DNA from 4 places in the Bradyrhizobium sp. HKCCYLRH2047 genome. Region 3 is predicted to be linked to each of the others. Evidence: predicted binding sites of a transcription regulator. Region 3 holds the regulator's gene; each other region holds the start of a gene.

Region 1 (3,729 bases), on a different contig from region 3:
CGCTGCATACGACGGCGGTTTTGATGGCTAGCGTTTATTTTGCGTGAAGGCCGGCGAGGCATGGTTAATAGTTGACGCACGATGCACGCCAGCGTTGCTCAACCGCGGTTCCTGGCGTGAACGCGATGTTAAATAGGCTCTGCGTAGAACTGATCCGAACAAGAGGTCAGGGATACTATCATGGCTGTTCGCAAGCGTTTCCGTATCGAAGAAGCAATCGTCGGCCATATGCCGGAGCCCGACTTCGTGGGCGGCGAGATCGGCCCCAACCACAAGGAAATCATGGACGAGCTGCGCGCGATCCGCTCCCAGATGGCCAACGCCATCCGCAGCGGAGGTAGCAACACGGCCAACGCCGCCATCGAAGAATCCGCCGCACGCGAGGTCGCCGAAGCGCGCGCGCTGCTCGAGACCTATCGTGCCCAGATCGAGCAGTGCGAAAAGCTCAAGGTCGAGCTCGACCTGATCCACGACGCGATCAACCGCACCAAGGGCGAGATCGCGACCCTCCATGCCAAGAGCTTCAACGGCGAGGAGATGGCCAAGGTCAACGGCGAGCTCGGCGCGGTCGTCGGCGGCACCGAGCAGGCGACGCAGCAGATCCTCGAAGCCGCGGAGGCGATCGACCAGGCCGCGAGCGCGCTGTCCAAGGTGGACTCGGCGGACCAGCAGAAGATCCTGAGCGAAGAGATCCAGGAGCGCGTGGTCTCGATCTTCGAGGCCTGCAACTTCCAGGACCTGACCGGCCAGCGCATCAACAAGGTCATGACCACCATGAAGTTCATCGAGCACCACATCGTGGTGATGATGGACATCTGGGGCGGCGTCGACGCCATCAAGGCGCATGTGCCGCCGATCGTCGACACCCGCGAGGGCGACGCCAGGCTGCTGAACGGCCCGAAGGCGGCGGGCGAGGTCGGCCACGCCTCGCAGGACGACATCGACGCGATGTTCAACTGAGGTCGGCGGCCAGTCCCAGCGACCGCTCCAGGCAACGTCACCATACAGAACGCCGGCGCTGTCGCCGGCGTTTTACGTTCGACTCTCGACCTTTGCGGGGTGATCGCCCGGATCTCAGGCGCGCGGCCCGCAGCGGACGTAGACCATCGTCTGGTAACGGGTCGCCGCATCCTTGTCGACGAAGCGGGTGATCAGCACACGGCCATCGAAGGAGATGACCTCGCGGTCCTGCTCGCCGCCGGGCGGTCCGGCCGGGCCGATGTAGTTCTTGCCGCTGGCCGACCCCTTCAGGCGCAGTTCCTGGGGAGTCGCCTGGTCGGCCAGATGCATCACGACACCGCCGGACGTGCCTGCCCCGATGACGTAAGGCTGTTTGCACTGCGCCAGAGCCATCTTCTCGGTGCGCGCGCGGTCATTCGGATTGTTGTAGGCGGCGAGGCCCCATTTGCCCACGAGATCCTCGGGGCGGATCGTCGCCGGAACCTCGGGCTCGACCGGCGCCTCGGTCTGCATGGGGGGCGACGGCGACAGGCTGAAGCCCGTGCACGCTCCCAGAAGCATCGTGAGCGCCGACGCGATCGCGAGATTGGCAACCGGCCGCGCGCACCGTGAACTCGTCATGGCATCCCCTTAGGAACAGAATCGTGGCTGCCCCGTCCGGCAACCAAGCGCAAAACGCTCGTCAGAGCAATGACGTCGGATGACGACGCCGCTCCACTAACATGTCTGGCCCCGGACAACATCCCCCTAACAGCCTCAAGAACGGCTTAACGGCTGGCCGTTGCTTGACAGGAACAGCCGCAAGCCATATTTCCCCGAGCGGTCTTTAGCACTCGGAGGGCGCGATTGCTAAGGCTGCGAGCCAGTTGGCGCCAAGTGGGCGTCAAATGTGGTCGCATTCAGATTTCCTCCGACAGCAACACTTATCCAAGCACCCCAAAAGGGATCCGTCATGGCCAAATCGAAGTTTCGTCCCCTGCACGACCGCGTCGTGGTTAAGCGCATCGACGCCGAAGAGAAGACCAAGGGCGGCATCATCATTCCCGACAGCGCCAAGGAAAAGCCCTCGCAGGGCGAAGTCGTCGCCGTCGGCCCGGGCGGCCGCGACGAGAGCGGCAAGCTGATCCCGATCGACGTCAAGGTCGGCGACCGCGTGCTGTTCGGCAAGTGGTCCGGCACCGAGGTCAAGCTGGACGGCGAGGAGCTCCTGATCATGAAGGAGTCCGACATCATGGGCGTCGTCGCCTGATCCCGACCTGTCGGGGGCGGCGATCAGCCGCCCCGGGCGAAAATGCTCTGCAACCTCGTTCCGGCGACAGACGGGCGATCACGCCCCTCGCCGTCGAGGTCTACTCCAGGAGAATTTTGAAATGGCAGCCAAGGACGTCAAATTCGCCGGCGACGCACGCGACCGCATGCTGCGCGGCGTCGACATTCTCGCCAACGCCGTCAAGGTGACGCTCGGCCCGAAGGGCCGCAATGTCGTCATCGAGAAGAGCTTCGGCGCTCCGCGCATCACCAAGGACGGCGTCACCGTCGCCAAGGAGATCGAGCTGGAGGATAAGTTCGAGAACATGGGCGCGCAGATGCTGCGCGAGGTCGCCTCCAAGACCAACGACACCGCCGGTGACGGCACCACCACCGCGACCGTGCTGGCCCAGGCCATCGTGCGCGAGGGCGCCAAGGCCGTTGCCGCCGGCATGAACCCGATGGACCTCAAGCGCGGCATCGACATCGCGGTGGCCGCCGTGATCAAGGACATCGAGAAGCGCGCCAAGCCGGTCGCTGCGTCCTCCGAGGTCGCCCAGGTCGGCACCATCTCCGCCAATGGCGACGCCGCGATCGGCAAGATGATCGCCCAGGCGATGCAGAAGGTCGGCAACGAGGGCGTCATCACGGTCGAGGAGAACAAGTCGCTCGACACCGAGGTGGACATCGTCGAAGGCATGAAGTTCGACCGCGGCTATCTCTCGCCCTACTTCGTCACCAATGCCGAGAAGATGACCGCCGAGCTCGACGACGTCTACGTGCTGCTGCACGAGAAGAAGCTGTCCGGCCTGCAGGCCATGCTGCCGGTGCTCGAAGCCGTGGTGCAGTCGGGCCGTCCGCTCTTGATCATCGCCGAGGACGTCGAGGGCGAGGCGCTGGCCACGCTGGTCGTCAACCGCCTGCGCGGCGGCCTCAAGGTCGCGGCCGTCAAGGCGCCGGGCTTCGGTGACCGCCGCAAGGCCATGCTCGAGGACATCGCGATCCTGACCGGCGGTCAGCTGATCTCGGAAGATCTCGGCATGAAACTCGAGAACGTCACGGTGAAGATGCTCGGCCGCGCCAAGAAGGTCGTGATCGACAAGGAGAACACCACGATCGTCAACGGTGCCGGCAAGAAGGCCGATATCGAGGCACGCGTCGGCCAGATCAAGGCGCAGATCGAGGAGACCACCTCGGACTACGACCGTGAGAAGCTGCAGGAGCGTCTCGCCAAGCTCGCGGGCGGCGTCGCGGTGATCCGCGTCGGCGGCGCGACCGAGATCGAGGTCAAGGAGAAGAAGGACCGCGTCGAGGACGCCCTCAACGCGACCCGCGCTGCGGTGCAGGAAGGCATCGTCCCCGGCGGCGGCGTGGCGCTGCTGCGCGCCAAGAAGGCGGTCGGCCGCATCACCAACGCCAACTCGGACGTCCAGGCCGGCATCAACATCGTGCTGAAGGCGCTCGAGGCTCCGATTCGCCAGATCTCCGAGAACGCCGGCGTCGAAGGCTCGATCGTGGTCG
Region 2 (3,729 bases), on a different contig from region 3:
GCCGCCCGGCAGGATGCCTTCCTCGACAGCCGCGCGGGTCGCATGCATCGCGTCATCCACGCGATCCTTGCGCTCCTTGACCTCGACCTCGGTCGCGCCGCCGACGCGGATCACCGCGACGCCGCCGGCGAGCTTGGCCAGACGCTCCTGCAGCTTCTCACGGTCGTAGTCCGAGGTGGTCTCCTCGATCTGCGCCTTGATCTGCGCCACGCGCGCCTCGATGTCAGCCTTCTTGCCGGCGCCGTTGACGATCGTGGTGTTCTCCTTGTCGATCATCACCTTCTTGGCGCGGCCGAGCATGGAGAGGTTGACGTTCTCGAGCTTGATGCCGAGATCTTCCGAGATCGCCTGGCCGCCGGTCAGGATCGCGATGTCCTGCAGCATGGCCTTGCGGCGGTCGCCGAAGCCCGGCGCCTTGACGGCAGCAACCTTCAGGCCACCACGCAGACGGTTGACGACGAGCGTGGCCAGCGCCTCGCCCTCGACGTCCTCGGCGACGATCACCAGCGGCTTGCCGGTCTGCACCACGGCCTCGAGCAGCGGCAGCAGCTCGTTCAGCGACGACAGCTTCTTCTCGTTGATGAGGATGTAGGCGTCGTCCATCTCAACGCGCATCTTGTCGGCATTGGTCACGAAGTACGGAGAAATGTAGCCGCGATCGAACTGCATGCCCTCGACGACGTCGAGCTCGGTCTCGAGCGACTTGGCTTCCTCGACCGTGATGACACCCTCGTTGCCGACCTTCTTCATGGCGTCGGCGAGGAACTTGCCGATCTCGGAGTCGCCGTTGGCGGAGATGGTGCCGACCTGGGCGATCTCGTCGTTCGACGTGACCTTCTTGGAGTTCTTGACGAGATCGGCGACGACCGCCTCGACCGCGAGGTCGATGCCGCGCTTCAGATCCATCGGGTTCATGCCGGCGGCAACCGCCTTGGCGCCTTCGCGCACGATGGCCTGGGCCAGCACGGTCGCGGTGGTGGTGCCGTCGCCGGCCGCGTCAGCGGACTTCGAGGCGACCTCGCGCACCATCTGCGCGCCCATGTTCTCGAACTTGTCGTCGAGCTCGATCTCCTTGGCGACGGTGACGCCGTCCTTGGTGATGCGCGGAGCGCCGAACGACTTGTCGAGGACGACGTTGCGGCCCTTCGGACCGAGCGTGACCTTCACGGCATTGGCGAGAATGTCCACGCCGCGCAGCATGCGGTCGCGGGCTTCGACGCCGAACTTTACGTCTTTCGCTGACATATTGGGTTTCCCTGGTTTTGATCGAGATCCTCGTCCTGAGGAGCCCGCGCAGCGGGCGTCTCGAAGGACGAGATGAGGAGGTGGTTGGGGCCTCATCCTTCGAGACGCCGGCTAAAGCCGGCTCCTCAGGACGAGGGGCAACGGCGCTTAGGCGGCCTTCTTCTTCGCCGCGGTGTCGGTGAGCACGCCCATGATGTCGCTTTCCTTCATGATGAGCAGCTCCTGGCCGTCGATCTTGACCTCGGTGCCCGACCACTTGCCGAACAGCACGCGGTCACCGACCTGAACGTCGAGCGGGACCAGCTTGCCGCTCTCGTCGCGGGCGCCGGGGCCCACCGCGATCACTTCGCCCTGCGAGGGCTTTTCCTTGGCCGAGTCGGGGATGATGATGCCGCCAGCGGTCTTCTCTTCGGCGTCGATGCGCTTGACCACGACGCGGTCGTGAAGCGGACGGAAAGCCATACAGTCCTCCTAAGGTATTGAAGCGATTGTCAGTTTCTGGAGATTTGGCAGTCGGCGCCAGCGAGTGCCAGCACGCGGGCTGGATTTAGGGGAGAGTTTTATGCCGGGCAAGGCCTTGTAGCAGAAAAATTAGCAGTCGATCGCGGGCTCTGCCAAAGCGTTCCGACAGCGTTAACGGAGGCGGAACGAACCGCGAAACCCCGTATTAGCACCTGGGCTAAGTGGCTGCTAATGCAGCATTTTTCAACATGTCGTTAAACATTTAAGCTTGAGATGGGTTGAGGACATGCGTCACATTTCTAGGCAGTGAGCGCATCGTTGCCGGGTGGCTCCATCCCCGGTTGGCCACACGGACATGCGCTCCAGAAACGGAGGTTGGCATGGTGTCGAGGGTTGAGGTTTCCGAGGACTTTCGGAAACAGGTGCTGGGTTACGGGCTGACGACCGCGCAGATCCTGTATCGGATGCCGGACCATCGCTCGCTGCTGCAGACCTATGTCTGGCAGAACTACGACCTGTTTCCGAAATTCCCTGCGCTGCAGGACTTCCTGGCGTTCTGGGAGGAGAAGATCGAGGGCCCGCTGTACTCGGTCACCGTGGCGCATTCCAAGCTGATCAAGCCCGCCGAGCTGCGCGCCGTCGACGGCGTGTTCGTGCTGCATTGAGCTGACAACCCCGCCATCGGTGTCATTCCGGGCTCGTGCTGCGCACGCCCCGGAATGACGACCTTTGTTGGAGCTCTGCCGAGTCCCCCCAATTGTGATAGCCTCTGACCCGAGGACTCGCAGGGAGAGCGCCATGGCCAAGAAGAGCCGCAGCACCACATCATCATCACGCGCCGCCGCGAAGGCGGCGCCGCGTAAGGTCGCAAAGACAAGGCCGACGGCGAAGACTGTCGCCAAGACAGCCGCCAAGCCGGGCAGGGCGGCCACACCGTCCGCGCGCAAGGCGCTCGTGAGCAAGGGGCGGCCAGCACCGGCGCCGCGCCGGCGCAAGCAGAAGGTCGCGATCAGCCATCACCGCGAGGAGGACTTCAAGGCCGACGGCCTGCGCGCCTATGCGCATTATCGCGACCTCGGCATCGCCGACGCGACCCACGGCCTGGCGCGCGCGCATGTCATCCGCATGCTGCCACCGTGCAATCCGCAGGAAGTCTCCAAGCTGCACACCCATGCGGTCGACTTCCAGATGGTCTATGTGCTCAAGGGTTGGGTGAAGAGCTACCTCGAAGGCGTCGGCGAGACGCTGATGAAGGAGGGCAGCTGCTGGACCCAGCCGCCGAAGATCCGCCACATGATCCTCGACTATTCCGACGACGTCGAGCTGCTCGAGGTGATCCTGCCGGCCGACTTCAAAACCGTCGAACTGTCGACGTAAAGCCGACAGAAATGGATGGAAACATCCGCGACGCGGTGGACGGCGGTCCCATCGCGCGTGTGTGTTGACATCCGGTCTCGCGTCATTGGGACGGATGGGCCGGCGACGAATCCGTCAGACGTATTCATCGCGGGCTTGCGTAAAGGCGTACCCGTCCCGTTGCCGCGCTTCGTCGTCCAGTTCGCTCCGACCATTGCGTGCGCGCCTCGCACGCGTGCATCGATGCAGCCTCGCATCGCCAACGCGGGCGCCGGCTCGGCTTCAGGTGCAGGCCATCGCGAGGACATCGACTGGCTGCGCGCCATTGCGGTGCTCTCCGTCGTCGCATTCCATTTCGAGGCGCCGGCGATCTTCGGCGGCTTCGTCGGCGTCGACATCTTCTTCGTCATCTCAGGATACCTGATCACCGGCATCATCGCGGCAGAGATGGCGCAGGGCCGCTTCTCGTTCGCGCAATTCTACGAGCGGAGGGTGCGGCGGCTGCTGCCGGCGCTCTACGCCATGGTGGCGTTCGCGGCGCTCCCGGCGTCGCAGGACATGCTGGGCTCCGAGCGCGCCGAGTTCCTCCGTTCCGCGGCCGCCGTCGTCACCTTCACCTCGAACATCTTCTTCTGGCTGCAGTCCGGCTATTTTGACCACGCGGCG
Region 3 (3,729 bases):
ACGCGGTTGACGCCGGCGGCGCGATAGCCGGCAAAGCGCGTCGCCTCGACGCTGGTCGGATTGGCTTCCAGCGACACCTCGACGTCAGCGGCGACATGCCAGTGCCGGCCGATCGCGTCGAGAATCGCGCCGACCGTCTGCGGCTGCATCAGCGACGGCGTGCCGCCGCCGAGAAAGATCGAGCTGACGGTGCGCGGCCCAATGCGGGCGGCGGTGGTCGCGATCTCCTGGGCGAAGGCGCGGGCGTAGCGCTCCTGGTCGATGGCCGCATGCCGGACATGGCTGTTGAAGTCGCAATACGGACATTTCGACAGGCAGAACGGCCAGTGCACATAGACGCCGAACGCTTCGCTGTCAGCGCTGGTCAAGGCAGATCTCCGCGAGCTTCACGAAGGCGCGCGCCCGGTGCGACAGGCCGAGGCCGAGCGGCGGCAGGCCGTGCTTCTCGATGCTGGTCATCTCGCCGAACGTGCGATCGTGCCCTTCTGGCAGGAACATCGGGTCGTAGCCGAAGCCGGCCGTGCCGCGCGGCGGCCAGACCAGCGTGCCGTCGACCCGCGCCTCGACCTCCTCGACATGGCCGTCCGGCCATGCCACGCACAGCGCCGAAACGAAATGAGCGCCGCGCTGGTCGGCACCCGCGGCGCCGCGCTCCTGCAGCAGGCGCTCGATCCGCGTCATCGCGCCGGTGAAATCCTTGTCCGGTCCGGCCCAGCGCGCCGAATAGATCCCCGGCGCACCGTCGAGGGCGTGAACCACGATGCCGGAATCGTCGGCAAAGGCCGGAAGCTGCGCGGCCTTGGCCGCGGCGACCGCCTTGATGCGGGCGTTGGCCTGGAAGGTCTCGCCGGTCTCGTCCGGCTCGCCCAGGCCGAGATCGCCGGCCGACACCGCCTCGACGCCATGGGGGGCGAGCAGCTCGCGCATCTCGGCAAGCTTGCCGGGATTGTGGGTCGCGATGACGATGCGACCGGTGAGCCTGCGGTGCGGACCGTTCACGCGACCGCCATCTTCTGCAGGTCGACCAGCCGCGCGACGCCCTTGCGGGCGAGCGCCATCAGCGCCAGGAACTCGGCCTCGGTGAACGGCGTCTTCTCCGCCGTGCCCTGCACCTCGATGATGCGGCCGTCGCCGGTCATGACGAAATTGGCATCGGTCTCCGCCTCGGAATCCTCAGCGTAGTCGAGATCGAGCACCGGCGTGCCGTTGTAGATGCCGCAGGAGATCGCGGCGACGTTGGCGCGCAGCACCTCGGTCTTGATCATGTTGCGCGACTTCATCCACTTGATGCAGTCGGCCAGCGCGACCCAGGCGCCGGTGATCGACGCCGTGCGCGTGCCGCCATCGGCCTGCAGCACGTCGCAGTCCACCGTGATCTGGCGCTCGCCGAGCGCTTCCAGGTCGATCGCGGTGCGCAGCGAGCGGCCGATCAGGCGCTGGATCTCGACCGTGCGGCCGGTCTGCTTGCCGGCGGAGGCCTCGCGCCGGGTTCGCTCCAGCGTGGCGCGTGGCAGCATGCCGTATTCGGCGGTGATCCAGCCGCGTCCCTGGCCCTTGAGCCAGGGCGGCAGCCGGTCCTCGAGCGTGGCGGTGACCAGCACATGGGTGTCGCCGAACTTCACCAGGCACGAGCCCTCGGCGTATTTGACGACGCCGCGTTCCAGGCTCACGGCCCGCAGTTCATCCGGTGCACGGCGGCTCGGCCGCATGATTCTCTCCGTGAAAGAGGCGAAAGAGGGTGTTTGACGGCCTTGTAGGAGCCGCGACCGGCAGCGGCAAGGGTTTATCAAGGGCCCGTCGCTCCCGGAGCCCCCTCCTCATGACCGGCTTGCCACCGAGCCGCCGCATGGACACATTATAGGCAGCTGGGAGGAGTGCATCTGGTGGCCCACCACGATCCGATCAACCTGATGACACCGCCGGCCGGTCTGGCGCAGCTGAACGAGCGCTCGCGCGAGATCTTCCGGCAGATCGTCGAAAGCTATCTGGCGACCGGCGAGCCGGTCGGCTCGCGCAACATTTCGCGGCTGATCGCGGTTCCGCTGTCGCCGGCCTCTGTGCGCAACGTCATGGCCGATCTCGAGCAGCTCGGCCTGATCTACGCGCCGCACACCTCGGCCGGCCGGCTGCCAACCGAAGCCGGCCTGCGCTTCTTCGTCGACGCCCTGATGCAGGTCGGCGACATGACGGAGGCCGAGCGGCAGTCGATCCAGAGCCAGCTCGCGGCCGTCGGCCGGGCGCAATCGGTCGAGGCGGCGCTGGATGAAGCGCTGACCCGGCTGTCGGGTCTGACCCGTGCCGCCGCCGTGGTTCTAACCGCCAAATCCAACACCCGGCTGAAGCACATCGAGTTCGTCAGGCTCGAGCCCGAGCGCGCGCTCGTCGTTCTGGTCGGCGAGGACGGACAGGTCGAGAACCGGGTCCTGACCCTGCCGCCGGGCGTGCCGTCCTCGGCATTGACCGAAGCGTCCAATTTCCTCAACGCCCGGATCAGAGGGCGGACGCTGGCGGAAGCGCGGCTCGAGCTCGAGACCGCGCTGGCGCATGATCGCGCCGAGCTCGACCAGCTGACGCAGAAGGTGATCGCCGCCGGCGTCGCGAGCTGGTCCGGCGGCGACAGCGACGAGCGGCAGCTCATCGTGCGCGGCCACGCCAACCTGCTCGAGGACCTGCATGCACTCGAAGATCTCGAGCGTGTCCGGCGGCTGTTCGACGATCTCGAAACCAAGCGCGGCGTCGTCGATCTGCTCGGGCGCGCGGAGAGCGCGGAAGGTGTCCGCATCTTCATCGGCTCGGAGAACAAGCTGTTCTCGCTGTCGGGCTCGTCGACGATCGTGTCGCCCTATTCCGACGCCACGGGTCGCATCGTCGGCGTGCTCGGCGTCATCGGTCCGACCCGGCTCAACTATGCCCGGGTGATTCCGACGGTCGATTATGCCGCGCGCCTGGTCAGCCGGCTGCTGGGTGGCTGATGCGTGAGATGGTTAATCCGCGGACGGCGTCTCCGGCGAGCCGGTCAGGCTGCGCTTGATTTTCGACGCTCAAAGCACGATATCCCGCCCCATATCCCCAAACCCGTCAGCCGAACTTGCGAGTCTGTCCATGACCGATCCCGACCTGCATAAGAATGATCCGGAAAACCCGGCGCAGGCCAGCGAACCCGTCGTCTCCAAGCCCTACATCATGCCCGATGATCCCGAGGCCGGCTCGGCAGAGGCCCTTGCCAAGGAGGCGGCCGACGCGCGCGACAAGATGCTGCGCACGCTGGCGGAGATGGAGAATCTGCGCAAGCGGACCGCCCGCGAGGTCGCCGATGCGCGGATGTACGGCATCACCGGCTTCGCCCGCGACGTGCTCGACATCGCCGACAATCTGCAGCGCGCGCTCGATGCCGTGCCGGCGGAGACGCGCGACAATGCCGATGCGGGCCTGAAGTCGCTGATCGAGGGCGTCGAGCTCACCGAGCGCTCGCTGCTCAACACGCTGGAGAAGAACGGCGTCAAGAAGTTCGATCCGACGGGACAGAAGTTCGACCCCAATTTCCAGCAGGCGATGTACGAGGTGCCGGATCCGTCGGTGCCGTCCGGCACGGTGGTGCAGGTCGTGCAGGCCGGCTTTATGATCGGCGAGCGCGTGCTGCGCCCCGCTTTGGTCGGCGTGTCCAAGGGCGGCGCCAAGGCGGCGCCCGCGGCGAGCAACGATCAGTCGAACAGCGCCGCCTGACGGCGA
Region 4 (3,729 bases), on a different contig from region 3:
CACCGGATATCCCGGGTCGGCCAGCCAGCGCGTCACGCGCCAGCGTGGCAAACTGAACGACAAACCATCACCCCGCATTTCAATACCTCCGCGGGGTTGCAATAAGCGCGACGGCACTTAACAGGCATTTAGAGAGGTATCGGCGTCTCGCTGCATGCTTGATGCACGGTAAAAATTTACTCCACGTGGTATGCGCAGCTCACAGCGTACTGAAGTTGAATTGTCAACCCGAAGTCCGCGCACGTGCGCGTTCTTCGGCGACCGGCGCGACCTCCACTGTCGCATTGCCGAGCGCGCGGTCGCGCTCGAACACGAGGCGGACGCGCTGCCCGACCGGTGTGAGGCCGATCAGGTTGCGCACCTGCGTGGCGCTGCGCACCGGCATGTCGTTCGCCTTCACGATGATGTCGCCCTTGCGCAGCCCCGCGCGTTCGGCCGGCGAGCCCACGGTGACGTCGGCGACGCGCGCGCCTTGAATGCGGCCGTCGGCCGGCGCGTCGAGGTCGAGCAGGGTCACGCCGATGCGGCCGCGATCGACGCGGCCGTTCGCGACGAGCTGCTCCATCACCCGTCGCGCCATGTTGATCGGCACCGCGAAGCCGATGCCGACATTGCCGCCGCCGGGCGAGATGATCGCGGTGTTGATGCCGACCAGCTCGCCACGCAGATTGATCAGCGCGCCGCCGGAATTGCCGGGATTGATCGCCGCGTCGGTCTGGATGAAATCCTCGTAGCCCTGCTTGCCCAGGCCCGTGCGTCCGAGCGCGCTGACGAGGCCCGAGGTGACCGTCTGGCCGAGGCCGAACGGGTTGCCGACCGCGATCACGAAGTCGCCGACCTCGAGCGCGTCGCTGTCGCCGAGTGCGATGGCCCTGAGCTCGATCGGGTCCCTGATCTGCAGCAGCGCGATGTCGGTGGCGGGATCGCGCCCGACCAGGCGGGCGGCGAATTTGCGGCCGTCCTTGGTGCGGATCTGCGCTGTCGTGACGTGTTCGACGACGTGGTTGGCCGTCATCACGTAGCCGCGCTGCGCATCGACGATGACGCCGGAGCCGGTCGCGCTGATCTGCTTCTCGACCTGCTTCGGCACGTCGAAGAACTCGCGGAACAGCGGGTCCTGGTAGAGCGGGTTGTCCTGGCGGACCTTGCCCTCGACCGAGATGTTGACGACGGCCGGCGTCACCTCCTTGACCAGCGGCGCGAGCGTCGGCACCCGGCCGAGCTTGAGATCGGGAATTTGGGCCAAGGCAGGCCCGGTCATCAGGCAAAGCAGGATGGCAGGCGCCAGGACGGCCCGGAGAGAAGGCGGAAGCTGCATCGTGATCCCCAACAAGCGCGATCAGGATTTTTTGGCGACGACAGAGCTGGGAAGGCGGCCGGCCCGGTTCAAGAGCCGGGCTGGCAATCGTTCCCCGAGAGTGCCAAAAAATTTGCGTGACCCTCTTGAACGAAAAGTTCGGCTTTCCTAGGTCGTTGCTCGCCCGGGGGCCTGATGGGACCCGAGGCTTATGACATCGCTGATCTGTAAAGGAGGATGTGCATGCATTTCCGTCCATTGCACGACCGCGTGCTCGTGCGCCGCATCGATGCCGAGGAGAAGACCAAGGGCGGCATCATCATTCCCGACACCGCGAAGGAGAAGCCGCAGGAGGGCGAGATCGTTGCCGCGGGTCCGGGGGCGCGGAACGAGCAGGGGCAGCAGGTCGCCCTCGGCGTCAAGCCGGGAGACCGCGTGTTGTTCGCGAAGTGGTCGGGCACCGAGGTCAAGATCGACGGCAAGGATCTCCTGATCATGAAGGAGAGCGACCTGCTCGGCATCATCGACGCGCCCGCCGCGGCGAAGAAGGCCGCCTGATCCCCAACTGACAGTCATCGAAGGAAAGGAGACGACGAACATGGCTGCCAAGGACGTGAAGTTTTCCACCGACGCGCGCGACCGCATGCTGCGCGGCGTCGACATCCTCGCCAATGCCGTGAAGGTCACGCTCGGCCCCAAGGGCCGCAATGTCGTGATCGAGAAATCGTTCGGCGCGCCGCGCATCACCAAGGACGGCGTCACGGTCGCCAAGGAGATCGAGCTGGAGGACAAGTTCGAGAACATGGGCGCCCAGATGGTGCGCGAGGTGGCCTCGAAGACCGCCGATCTCGCCGGCGACGGCACCACGACCGCCACCGTGCTCGCCCAGGCCATCGTGAAGGAGGGCGCCAAGTCGGTGGCCGCCGGCATGAACCCGATGGATCTCAAGCGCGGCATTGATCTCGCCGTCGACGCGATCGTCGCGGACCTCAAGGCGCACGCCAGGAAGATCACCAGCAACGACGAGATCGCCCAGGTCGGCACCATCTCGGCCAATGGCGACAATGAGATCGGGCGTTTCCTCGCCGAGGCCATGCAGAAGGTCGGCAACGAGGGCGTGATCACGGTCGAGGAGGCCAAGAGCCTCGATACCGAGCTGGAAGTGGTCGAGGGCATGCAGTTCGACCGCGGCTATGTCTCGCCGTACTTCGTCACCAACTCCGAGAAGATGCGGGTCGAGCTCGAGGATCCCTACATCCTGATCCACGAGAAGAAGCTGTCGGGCTTGCAGACCATGCTGCCGTTGCTCGAGGCCGTGGTGCAGTCGGGCAAGCCGCTGCTGATCGTGGCTGAAGACGTCGAGGGCGAGGCGCTGGCGACCCTGGTCGTCAACAAGCTGCGTGGCGGCCTGAAGATCGCGGCCGTCAAGGCGCCGGGCTTCGGCGATCGCCGCAAGGCGATGCTGGAGGACATCGCGATCCTCACCGGCGGCACGACCATCTCCGAGGATCTCGGCATCAAGCTGGAGAACGTGACCCTGTCGATGCTCGGCCGCGCCAAGAAGGTCGTGATCGACAAGGAGAACACCACCATCGTCGACGGCGCCGGCAAGAAGGCCGACATCGAGGCCCGCGCGCAGCAGATCAAGCTGCAGATCGAGGAGACCACCTCCGACTACGACCGCGAGAAGCTGCAGGAGCGGCTGGCCAAGCTCGCCGGCGGCGTCGCGGTGATCCGGGTCGGCGGCGCCACCGAGGTCGAGGTCAAGGAGCGCAAGGACCGCGTCGACGATGCGCTGCACGCCACCCGCGCCGCGGTGGAGGAGGGCATCCTGCCCGGCGGCGGCGTGGCGCTGCTGCGCGCCACCAAGGTGCTCGACGGCGTCAAGACCGCCAATGCCGACCAGAAGGCCGGCGTCGACATCGTCCGCCGCGCCATCCAGGTGCCGGTGCGGCAGATCGTGCAGAACGCCGGGGAGGACGGCTCGCTGGTGGTCGGCAAGCTCCTGGAGAAGGATGCCTATGGTTGGGGCTTCAACGCCGCGACCGGCGAGTACCAGGATCTGGTGCAGGCCGGCGTGATCGACCCGGCCAAGGTGGTCCGTACCGCGTTGCAGGACGCGGCCTCGGTCGCCTCGCTGCTGATCACCACCGAGGCGCTGGTGGCGGACAAGCCGAAGAAGGCCGACGCCACCGCGGCCGCGCCGTCGATGGACTTCTGATCCGATGCAGCCGGGGGCGGCTGGCCGCAGCCACCCCCGGCTCCCCGAAAGAAATATCGACAAACAACTGATCGCTGCCCCGTGAGGTCGTGGATCGGCCACAACGCGCAGCTATCAATCAGGCCAACGACCGCAATCCGTCCACAACCGGCCACAATTGCATTCGGTGAGCCGGCTGAGAACGGACCGACGGTCGACGGGAGGTGTGGTT

What was found. The regulator HrcA, encoded in region 3, represses chaperone genes, less so after heat shock. The targets are predictions, from matches to a motif close to GTTAGCACTCNCNNNNNGNGAGTGCTAAC.
Region 1: the regulator HrcA is predicted to act here: its motif matches at 1,786-1,814, upstream of groES (co-chaperone GroES).
Region 2: the regulator HrcA is predicted to act here: its motif matches at 1,751-1,779, upstream of groES (co-chaperone GroES).
Region 4: the regulator HrcA is predicted to act here: its motif matches at 1,398-1,426, upstream of groES (co-chaperone GroES).

The regions. Positions count from the first base shown of each region.
Region 1 covers NZ_JBNPUM010000008.1:34,672-38,400, reverse strand. The annotation lists gene ACQR1D_RS19550 (protein phosphatase CheZ) at 181-960, shown strand; gene ACQR1D_RS19545 (hypothetical protein) at 1,075-1,581, opposite strand; gene groES (co-chaperone GroES) at 1,913-2,209, shown strand; gene groL (chaperonin GroEL) at 2,331-3,729, shown strand, end outside.
Region 2 covers NZ_JBNPUM010000004.1:63,194-66,922, forward strand. The annotation lists gene groL (chaperonin GroEL) at 1-1,245, opposite strand, end outside; gene groES (co-chaperone GroES) at 1,393-1,707, opposite strand; gene ACQR1D_RS10665 (usg protein) at 2,088-2,372, shown strand; gene ACQR1D_RS10670 (cupin domain-containing protein) at 2,506-3,084, shown strand; gene ACQR1D_RS10675 (acyltransferase family protein) at 3,307-3,729, shown strand, end outside.
Region 3 covers NZ_JBNPUM010000001.1:322,588-326,316, forward strand. The annotation lists gene hemW (radical SAM family heme chaperone HemW) at 1-368, opposite strand, end outside; gene rdgB (RdgB/HAM1 family non-canonical purine NTP pyrophosphatase) at 355-999, opposite strand; gene rph (ribonuclease PH) at 996-1,709, opposite strand; gene hrcA (heat-inducible transcriptional repressor HrcA) at 1,884-2,972, shown strand; gene grpE (nucleotide exchange factor GrpE) at 3,103-3,723, shown strand.
Region 4 covers NZ_JBNPUM010000003.1:594,777-598,505, forward strand. The annotation lists gene ACQR1D_RS10025 (diguanylate cyclase domain-containing protein) at 1-78, opposite strand, end outside; gene ACQR1D_RS10030 (trypsin-like peptidase domain-containing protein) at 224-1,318, opposite strand; gene groES (co-chaperone GroES) at 1,541-1,855, shown strand; gene groL (chaperonin GroEL) at 1,896-3,518, shown strand.